Regions from separate parts of the Paenibacillus polymyxa M1 genome, predicted to be linked through region 2. Evidence: a T-box and tRNA genes for the amino acid it is inferred to sense, from the RefSeq annotation. Region 2 holds a T-box; the other regions hold tRNA genes.
What was found. The T-box of region 2 lies ahead of argS (arginine--tRNA ligase). A T-box ahead of a tRNA ligase gene usually reads a tRNA of that ligase, here a tRNA-Arg.
Positions count from the first base shown of each region.

Region 1: it has a tRNA-Arg gene. The T-box ahead of argS (arginine--tRNA ligase) is inferred to sense a tRNA for this amino acid. The anticodon was not compared.
Region 3: it has a tRNA-Arg gene. The T-box ahead of argS (arginine--tRNA ligase) is inferred to sense a tRNA for this amino acid. The anticodon was not compared.

Region 1 covers NC_017542.1:4,579,422-4,582,703, forward strand. The annotation lists gene PPM_RS20585 (6-phospho-beta-glucosidase) at 188-1,531, shown strand; tRNA gene PPM_RS20590 (tRNA-Arg) at 1,739-1,812, opposite strand; gene PPM_RS20595 (DUF4870 domain-containing protein) at 1,987-2,280, shown strand; gene PPM_RS20600 (hypothetical protein) at 2,590-2,949, opposite strand; gene asnB (asparagine synthase (glutamine-hydrolyzing)) at 3,113-3,282, shown strand, end outside.
Region 2 covers NC_017542.1:2,260,548-2,263,829, forward strand. The annotation lists gene PPM_RS10315 (MogA/MoaB family molybdenum cofactor biosynthesis protein) at 1-416, opposite strand, end outside; gene PPM_RS10320 (four-helix bundle copper-binding protein) at 680-1,009, shown strand; T-box leader at 1,087-1,345, shown strand; gene argS (arginine--tRNA ligase) at 1,405-3,129, shown strand.
Region 3 covers NC_017542.1:4,527,200-4,530,481, reverse strand. The annotation lists gene PPM_RS20395 (GH1 family beta-glucosidase) at 1-654, shown strand, start outside; gene PPM_RS20390 (exodeoxyribonuclease III) at 768-1,532, opposite strand; tRNA gene PPM_RS20385 (tRNA-Arg) at 1,747-1,820, opposite strand; gene PPM_RS20380 (hypothetical protein) at 2,059-2,991, shown strand; gene tig (trigger factor) at 3,135-3,282, shown strand, end outside.

The DNA.
Region 1 (3,282 bases), 2.3 Mb from region 2:
ATTTCTCACCTCGTTCTTTCTATTTTAGCATGTTCGTGTTTAGCATGTTCGTGGTCCCGTCCCTACAATTGTCACCTTCCCCAAATAAGTTTTTTAAAAGCGCTTGACCTGTAATGCATTACAGGGATTACAGTGAATTTGAGCTTAAGAAAGCGGTTTTAAAAAACATACTCAGGAGGCACTAACCATGAAAAAAGGCATAAAGATCGCAACCATTGGCGGAGGCTCCAGCTATACACCAGAATTAGTAGAAGGCTTTATCAAACGCTATGCAGAGCTTCCCATTCGGGAATTATGGCTGGTAGATATTGAGGCAGGACGCGAAAAGCTGGAGATCGTGGGGGCCATGGCCCAACGGATGGTGAAGGCCGCAGGTATTGATTGTGCAGTACATTTGACACTGGATCGTCGGGAAGCCTTGAAGGATGCCGATTTTGTCACAACACAATTTCGGGTAGGCTTGCTGGAAGCCCGGATTAAGGACGAAAGTATTCCGTTAAAACACGGCATGATCGGTCAAGAAACTAATGGGGCTGGCGGGATGTTCAAAGCTTTTCGTACCATCCCCGTTATCCTCAGTATCGTTGAAGATATGAAAGAACTGTGTCCGAATGCATGGTTGATTAACTTCACCAATCCTGCGGGTATGGTCACCGAAGCGGTACTTCGTTATGGTAAGTGGGATAAAGTCATCGGATTATGTAATGTTCCCATCGGTGCGATCAAGAGTGCATCGGCTGTACTGGACAAACCGGAAGAAGAACTGTTCTTTAAATTTGCAGGAATTAACCACCTTCATTGGCACAAAGTTTATGACAAAACAGGGGCCGAATTAACAGAGCAAGTCATTGAAGGACTGTACGCTCCAGGCGCAAAGCCAGAGAAGGTCGTTGAAAATATTAAGAACATGCGCTTCCTGTACGATCAGGTTCGTCAATTGAAAATGCTGCCTTGTCCTTACCATCGGTATTACTACATGACCGATAACATGCTCAAGGAAGAATTAGAGGAGGCCAAAAACGAAGGAACTCGGGGCCAAGTCGTTAAACGTCTGGAAGAAAGTTTGTTTGAATTGTACAAAGATCCGAATCTGGATTACAAACCAGAGGAATTATCCAAACGCGGCGGTGCACATTACAGCGATGCTGCATGTGAAATCATTAATTCCATTTATAATAACAAAGGCACATTGATGGTGGTTAGTACACGTAACAATGGTGCGATTGATGATGTCCCTTATGATAGCGCCATCGAAGTAACCAGTGTCATTCGCGCGCATGGTGCAGAGCCTGTAAACTTTGGCAAATTCCCACCAGCACAGCGGGGCCTGCTGCAAGTCATGAAGGCGATGGAAGAGCTGACCATTGAAGCAGCGGTCACTGGTGACTATGCGACAGCACTGCAAGCCTTCACCCTGAATCCGCTCGTTCCAAGCGGGGATATCGCCCAAACCGTGCTGGATGAATTGCTGGAAGCACACAAAGAACATTTGCCGCAATTCTTTGCTCATAAGGAAAAGGCGACAGTATAAAACCAGAATCAATCATACTGCCGGGATACAAAAAAGCTTCCTACATGTAGGAAGCTTTTGCTATACGTCCCAGGAGGGATACTCTCCCTACGGTCGAGACTGCGAAGTTTATGCTAACGATGCTTAGCTCCGACGTCCCCCCAAGGGGTTCTCATCCCACTGGAACAAAAAAAATCTTCCTAATATTGAATTAGGAAGATTTTGCTACGTCCCAGGAGGGATTCGAACCCCCGACCGACGGCTTAGAAGGCCGTTGCTCTATCCAGCTGAGCTACTGGGACAAGATGACAATCAATAAAACCTTATGTATTCAGTGCATTAGTTATTATATCATATTTTGACCAACTGTCAAAAGCATTTTTTCATTATACAGGAAAGCAGGCTGCAAAAGGAATCATTTGGACGCTAAAGGGGTATTATGTACAAAGAACGATGCCAAAAAGGAGGGGTGATCCGTGAGGGGCCTTTTGTCTTCACTTTGTTATTTCAGCATTTTTTTCGCACCTTTTCTGGTGCCGGTCATTGTGTGGATCGCAGTCCGGGATGAATATGTTCAGGGACACGCGAAAAAAGCCATTTTATCGCACATTTTCCCCATTATTGCGGCGATTCCGCTAGTGTATTTTATTATCACTGCCAATCATGCAGGTTCAGTTATCGGGTTTGTACTGCTATTTGTAGTGGTCTATCTCGGCGTTTTTGTTTATAACATCTACAAAGGGATCATGACGCTGCGTGAAGCGGCCTAATTCTAAAAGAAGCCTCCCATATTCGCAAATCTGACGAATACGGAGGCTTCTTTGGGATCAACTTTGATGAGTTGCTTTAGTTCACTGGTAGCTTATTTATTCCCAAAGCGTTTAGGACTTCTGCGTACTTCATGTCTTACGTTTTTCTCCAGCACTTCTTCCGCGAACTCATTGTTATGAATATAACTGCTGCCTTTGTTTTTCTTATACTTCGCTTTGCCGTCTATGATTTCCCCCTCCTTTCACGCTGATCCGGCGATGGCGCCGGTGCCCAAATCAACAAAAGCCGAGGTATAGTACACCATATTCTCATGTCCCGAACTCCTTGGCAAACTCTGTACTAAGCTGCCCATAGGAAAGCAATTCCCTTTTGAATTTTTCCCGTTCCTCACCAGCGGTAATGTGCGTAGAGTCAGTAAAAGCCTTGTCGGTCACTTCCTCAAATGCCGAATGCAGATTATTGTCGTACCAATCCAGCTCCAGATCGGCATCATTGCGGATGATCCTTACCATGTCATAGTCAGGCTGACCATCCTTCTGATTCGTGGCTGTGATATAAACCAGCAGCTCCGGGTCATCTGCGGCACCGGGACGCACTTCTACCTCAGCGCAGCGCACTCCGTCAAGTTCAGTGAAGCGGCGTATTTTGGCATCCTTGATGTAGTACATTGTCTCCCTCCTTCCTCACGAGTAAACGGGTTGCCCCATCTGTAGTTTTCGGAACGGACAGACATTTTATGCTTCTTTTCGGCATATATACTGATGAACTGGGGATTTAGTTTTTGATTCATTCCAACACTGGATGAACACGACAAAGAGAGGATGAATAGACATGTGCGGAATTACAGGTTTCATACAGTGGAACGGAGACTTGATGCATCAATCTGAGTTACTGCTAAATATGACGCAAACGCTCTCCGATCGCGGACCGGATGCTGCGGGTACCTGGATATCCAACCCGTGTGCCTTCGGACACCGAAGACTAAGCGTAATGGACCCGGA
Region 2 (3,282 bases):
GCTGTCTGGCCCACAGTGCCCGCTACAGCCCGGCTTAATATAGCTGCTGATCCAATGTCCTCAGCAAAGCTTAAGTAACGGAAGATTTCTCCAAACCCAGGTAGTTCCTTATCCAGTAGAGAGGAGACGGCTTCATACGTAGTATCACGCGGAGAGATGCCAGTACCACCTGTTAAAAGTACAGCCTCGATGTCCTCATGTGCCGCAGCTTCGGCTACCAACTGCCGGATTCCTTCATAGTCGTCCTTGACGATAACATATCGAACAACCTTGTACCCATTCGTTTCTAGTAGTTCCTTGAGCAGTCGTCCCCCAGTATCGGTTTCCATGGTACGTGTATCCGAGACGGTCACGACCATGCAGTTAACCTGTTGCGGAGATTCCTGTCGGTGCTCCTCTACAGATGTTATATTCATTACAATGTTCACTCCTTGATCAGTGGTTAAGCATACTCTTTTTTTACAATAGAGGAATGACAGACTGGATGCAAGTCAGAAACGAAGGCTAAAAAGTTATGTGATTAATATCCTTGCGCTTACACCTTGGAATATAGTACACTTCCTTACATAAGTCGGGATTTTCTGGGTTTATTTTGTTGAAAGCGCGAACATAAAATGATTAATTTCAAGGTTCAGCGGGTAATAGTACAGCAGGATCAACAACTGGGAGGTAATGTATTATGAATCATTCATACCAAAAATGCGTGGATGCTTGCCTGGAATGTATGAACGCTTGCAATGTATGCTATGTAGCAAGTTTGAAGGAATATGATCTAGCTATGCTGCGTGAATGTATTCGAGTGAGTAGGGAATGCGCAGAGATATGTGGGTTTGCTTCTCAAATGTTGCAGCGCGGAACGGATTTTGCCGAGGAAATCTGTGAGCTATGTGCCAAAGCCTGTGAGGTATGTGCTGCTGAATGCAGCAAGCATTCCCATAATCATTGCAAACATTGTGCAGAAGCCTGCCGTCATTGTGTTGAGGCCTGTCGCCAATTGGTGGCAGTGTAATTACATATACAGAACTAGTCCCTGAAGAGGGAATAAAAGGTTGCTTTCTACTAAATAGGTTTGTATAATGGTGGGAATTAACGTCAAGGAACGGGAGAGTAGCAACGGAACCGTATCATTACAGCGAGCCGGAAAAGGTGGAAGCCGGTATGAAATCCGATGTGAAGCGCACCCGGGAGACGGTTGATCCAACGATAAGAGCTTCTAGTAGATCAGCCCGGCAGACACCGTTATTTGTCAATGGAGTGAAATCGCGATTTTGTGTAAGCTAGCTTTAGCTATACAACCGATTTACGAAGAGTGGTACCGCGGGATATCGAAGTTCTCGTCTCTTGATTATATCAAGAGGCGAGGGCTTTTTTTGTTAGATCTTATAAAAAGAAGGAGAGAGGAACATGTTGTTGATGATTGCTACCCAAGCTATTGTAGCTCATACGGGCTTGGAGGAGAAAGAAGTTTTATCTTTATTCGAGGTGCCTCCGCAGCCTGAATGGGGAGATGTGGCGTTTCCCTGTTTTGCGCTGGCTAAAAAATTTCGAAAGTCTCCACAGCATATTGCAATGGAATTGGCAGAGCTAGTAAGCCATGAAGCGGGTCTAACTGCTTCAGCATCGGGTGCCTATGTAAATATTACATTGGATCGATCTGTTCATATTCCACCGATGCTTGCTGAATTGAGCAAGGCTGAGTTTCTCAAGCCCAATACCGGATATGGACAGCGAGTAGTGATTGATATGTCTTCGCCCAATATTGCCAAACCATTTGGTATCGGTCATCTTCGCTCTACTGTTATTGGTGCCGCCTTGTATCGCATACTTGGTGAAACCGGATATGTGCCGATTAGTGTGAATCATCTAGGGGATTGGGGGACACAATTTGGCAAGCAAATTGCGGCCTATAAAAGATGGGGCAATGAGGAGCAGCTACAACATGATCCGATCGGGGAATCGTTGAAGCTATATGTCCGTTTTCATCAGGAGGCCGAGCATGATCCGTCTTTGGAGGAGGAAGGCCGCGAGTGGTTCCGACGTTTGGAGCAGGGGGATACTGAGGCTCAACAGCTGTGGGAGTTTTTTGTTGAAGTCAGTCTGAGTGAATTTGACCGTATGTACCAACGTCTTAACATTTCGTTTGACCATGTGTTGGGGGAAAGTTTTTACAATGATAAGATGCAGGCAGTTGTTGCCCAATTAAGAGCAAAAGGACTGCTGGAAGAAAGTGATGGAGCACTTGTGGTTCGTCTGGAAGACGAGCAACTGCCGCCGTGTCTAATTTTGAAAAAAGATGGTACTACCATTTATCCCACCCGTGATCTGGCAACAGCGATTTATCGTCATGAAGTGATGAAGGCTGATCGCCTGCTGTACGTCGTTGGCGGGGAACAGAAGTTACATTTCCAACAGGTATTTGCGGTGCTGAAGCATGCAGGGGAGATATGGGCCGAGCAATGTGAGCATGTACCGTTTGGTTTAATGCGGTTTGCAGGCAAAAAAATGTCCACAAGACGCGGCAAGGTGGTGAAACTGGAGGAAGTGCTGGATGAAGCTGTAGCGCGTGCTCAAGCCATCATTACGGAGAAAAATCCCAATTTGCTGGAGCAACAGGCAATAGCTGAAGACGTTGGCATCGGAGCGATTATTTTTGGCGATTTAAAAAATAACCGTCTGAATGAAGTGGATTTTTCGTTAGAGGAGGCACTGACCTTTGAAGGTGAGACTGGCCCTTATGTGCAGTATACTCATGCGCGCATACGCAGTCTTTTGGAGAAAGCTCGCGCCCGCTCTGATGTTGATTCTAATTCCAGTGACAACGTCCTTGCCCAAGACGGGCATTCTCCTGATTTGAATATCGTTTCGGATGAAATGCTGGGTGACGCAGGATGGGCGCTGCTTAAGCAGTTGGATCGCTATCACGGACAGCTAATACGTGCTGCTAGGCAACTGGAACCTTCAGTTATTGCGAGATTTGCATTAGATACAGCACAAGCGTTCAACCGTTTTTATGCTAAGGAAAGGATTGTCGATGGTGGACAATGGCGCATTCAGTTGGCGGAACAGACTGCGGATATGCTGGCAAGTACACTGCGACTTCTTGGACTGAAAGCCCCTAACCGGATGTAAGCTACCACAAGTGGGTATTTTTGTTAGGTACACTGCTGCTTTTGCTAGCTAAATTACTGCGAGTCAGCTCTTTTTCTCTAAAAGGTGCTACAAAAGGAAAACTGTCATAGACACTTTTGGATTTGCATGGAGATGGTGAGCAGAAAAGAGCAA
Region 3 (3,282 bases), 2.3 Mb from region 2:
GAGCGACCCGAGGACATAGCTGCTGCCGCCAGAAGGGATGGCTTTATTAATCGTTGGTTTGCTGAGCCATTGTTTAACGGAAAGTATCCTGAAGATATGGTGGAATGGTACGGAACGTATCTGAATGGATTGGATTTTGTACAGCCTGGTGATCTGGAGCTGATTCAGCAGCCGGGAGATTTTGTAGGCATTAACTATTATACCCGCAGTATCATTCGAGCAACTAACGACGCCTCATTGCTGCAAGTAGAGCAGGTTCACATGGAGGAGCCAGTAACAGACATGGGATGGGAGATTCACCCTGAATCCTTTTATAAGCTGCTGACGCGGATTGAGAAGGATTTTAGCAAGGGCTTACCCATTCTGATTACGGAAAATGGAGCAGCGATGAAGGATGAACTGGTGAATGGACAGATTGAAGATACCGGGCGTCAGCGCTATATTGAAGAGCATTTAAAGGCGTGTCATCGCTTTATCCGGGAGGGAGGTCAGCTCAAGGGCTATTTTGTCTGGTCTTTCTTTGATAACTTTGAATGGGCCTGGGGATATAGCAAGCGTTTTGGTATTGTACATATCAATTATGAGACGCAGGAACGGACCCCCAAACAAAGTGCGCTGTGGTTCAAGCAAATGATGGAGAAGAACGGGTTTTAAACAGAAAACCAGGTGCAAGTTAGCGATAGCTTCAATTTATGTAGGCCGTCATGCTGTAAAACAGAGCATGACGGCTTTTTAATTTTATAAAATACTTGCGTCAGGTAGGGGATCTATGCAGAAATATCTTGCAAATCCAATATAACAGGGCAGTGGTCACTGCCTGTAATATGGCAATCAATACTCGCATCCATTAATAGCGGACGAAGCCTCTCTGAGACGAGGAAGTAATCAATCCGCCAGCCGATATTCCGTTCCCTCACCTTTGGCATGTAGGACCACCAGGAATAAACATCTGTCCGATCAGGATAAAAATATCTGAAGGTATCTATAAATCCGGCGTTGAGCAGCTGTGACATGCGGTCTCGTTCCTCGGGCGTGAAGCCAGCATTACCGTAGTTGGCTTTAGCATTTTTAAGGTCGATCTCCTGATGAGCCACGTTCAAGTCTCCGCAAATGATGACAGGCTTCTGAGCGTCTAGTTGTTGCAGATAGCTGCGAAAACGGTCTTCCCATTCCAGTCTGTATGGCAATCGCGATAAGTCTCGTTTCGTATTTGGTGTGTACACATTGACGAGGTAAAATTTTTCGAATTCTAGTGTAATAGTTCGACCCTCTGGCTCTTCATTTTCTTCAAGTCCATAATGCACAGAGAGCGGCTTGATTTTGGTGAAAATAGCTGTGCCGGAGTACCCTTTTTTCTCAGCGTAATTCCAGTATTGTGCGTATTCCTCCATGTTCTCCATGAGGATTTGTCCTTCTTGAAGCTTCGTTTCCTGTACGCAAAAAATATCAGCATCCGTTTCTTTTAGATAAGTATAAAATCCTTTGGTTACACAGGCTCTTAAGCCATTTACATTCCAAGATATTAATTTCATTTGATTAAACTCCTTACTACTCCACGCAGTCAAGCGGTGTAATGGTATACCCTCGATAAAAGGCTGTCCCAGACAAGCGCTCAAACAGCGCTGCGGAAACAGCCTTTTCTACATTAAAATAGGTTGTAATACGATGCTAGGCTCCAACATCCACAGTGGGTCCTATTTCGCTGGAAAATAAAAAAAGCTTCCTAAACAGGAAGCTTCGGCTATACGTCCCAGGAGGGATTCGAACCCCCGACCGACGGCTTAGAAGGCCGTTGCTCTATCCAGCTGAGCTACTGGGACATAAAATTCAAGCGAATATTAATATATCATATGGATGAAAAAGATACAAGTCTTATTTTGCATATATCGCTTATTTGGCCTCTACACCACATAAATTCAGAATACACATCGTTTTTTTTGCCTTATAAAAGGGTATGTTAGAATACAGGTGAATATGTTGAAGACGAGTGGTTGAACTTCGGCTGCTGTTTCTCATATAATCTACAAATACTTTAGCTTGCGGAGGAGAGGGGGTGCCTTGAAAATAAAGGACTCCAAGGTGACGACAAAAGAAAATAATATCGTATTGTTTCCGAAGACACTGGACTACTATCAAATTCAACTTACGGTGATGCTTGAGAACGAACGTTACGGAGAGGCGATGGCGATGCTGCGTTTTTTGATGCAGTGTCAGGGACAGGAGCAGAAACAATACGATGAATGGAACGCTCTGTTACAATGGCTGGAAGCTGCATTTCCACAGTACGCTGACAGCGGGACGGCAACGGACAATGTGGAAGAAGACGAAGTCAGTGAAGTTGAGTTGGCTCGCCGTCATGCACGCTTTAAGCAGGAACAGGATGCAGGCTACGGTAACAAGCTTTTGCAGATGGCTATGGATCAACCGTTATCCGAACAGACGATTCTAGCTTTGGAACAGCTATCCTACTTGGAACTGCCGGAGATCGACGATGCCTTGCTTCGCTGGATTACTGAACGGGAAATCCATCCTCTTCTCCAATTCCGTGTTCTACAGACAATGAGACGCCGTGGAATGGAAGGGACGATAGAAATCAGACGGGGTGATGAAGAGACGGAAATCGATATTGAAACGGTTCCGTTACAGCCCGATGAGTTTCCAGAGGCGATTATGCGTATTTTGGAACGGGTAGCTGACCAGACTGAAGTGCATGAGCCTACACTATTCTATTTTGCACAGGAGCTATGGTCACAGTTTGTGATGGCAGTGTACGGTACGAAAGATTATAGATCAATGTTGGTGGAAGAGGACGGGATGCCGGATATTTGGGCAGCAGCACTCCATCAGACCGTTTCGGAAAGTTTGAACGGGAACAATAATGAGGAAGAAACCCGCGCTATATATGGCATTACAGATGCACTACGCTTCCGTTTTGAGCAAGCGTATCGGTCGATGCGATTATTCGTCGCGGCGGGAATGAACACTCCTTAATGACCGGAAACGTTTACCTGTTAAAGCATTCAAGGGCTGCCCTTGAAAAAGACAGTAATGTTAGATATACTATAGTGGTTATTTTGTGTGCGTTGATTGTAATGAAAACTAAGTGAAGATTTTGTTGGAGGGGAAAGCATAAAATGAAAGCAACTTGGGAGAAAATAGAGAAGAACCTTGGGGTTCTTGAAGTTGAGGTAGACGCGGATCGTGTAGCCGCTGCACTCGACAAAGCTTTTAATAAAGTGGTTAAACAAGTAAGTGTACCAGGATTCCGTAAAGGTAAAGTAC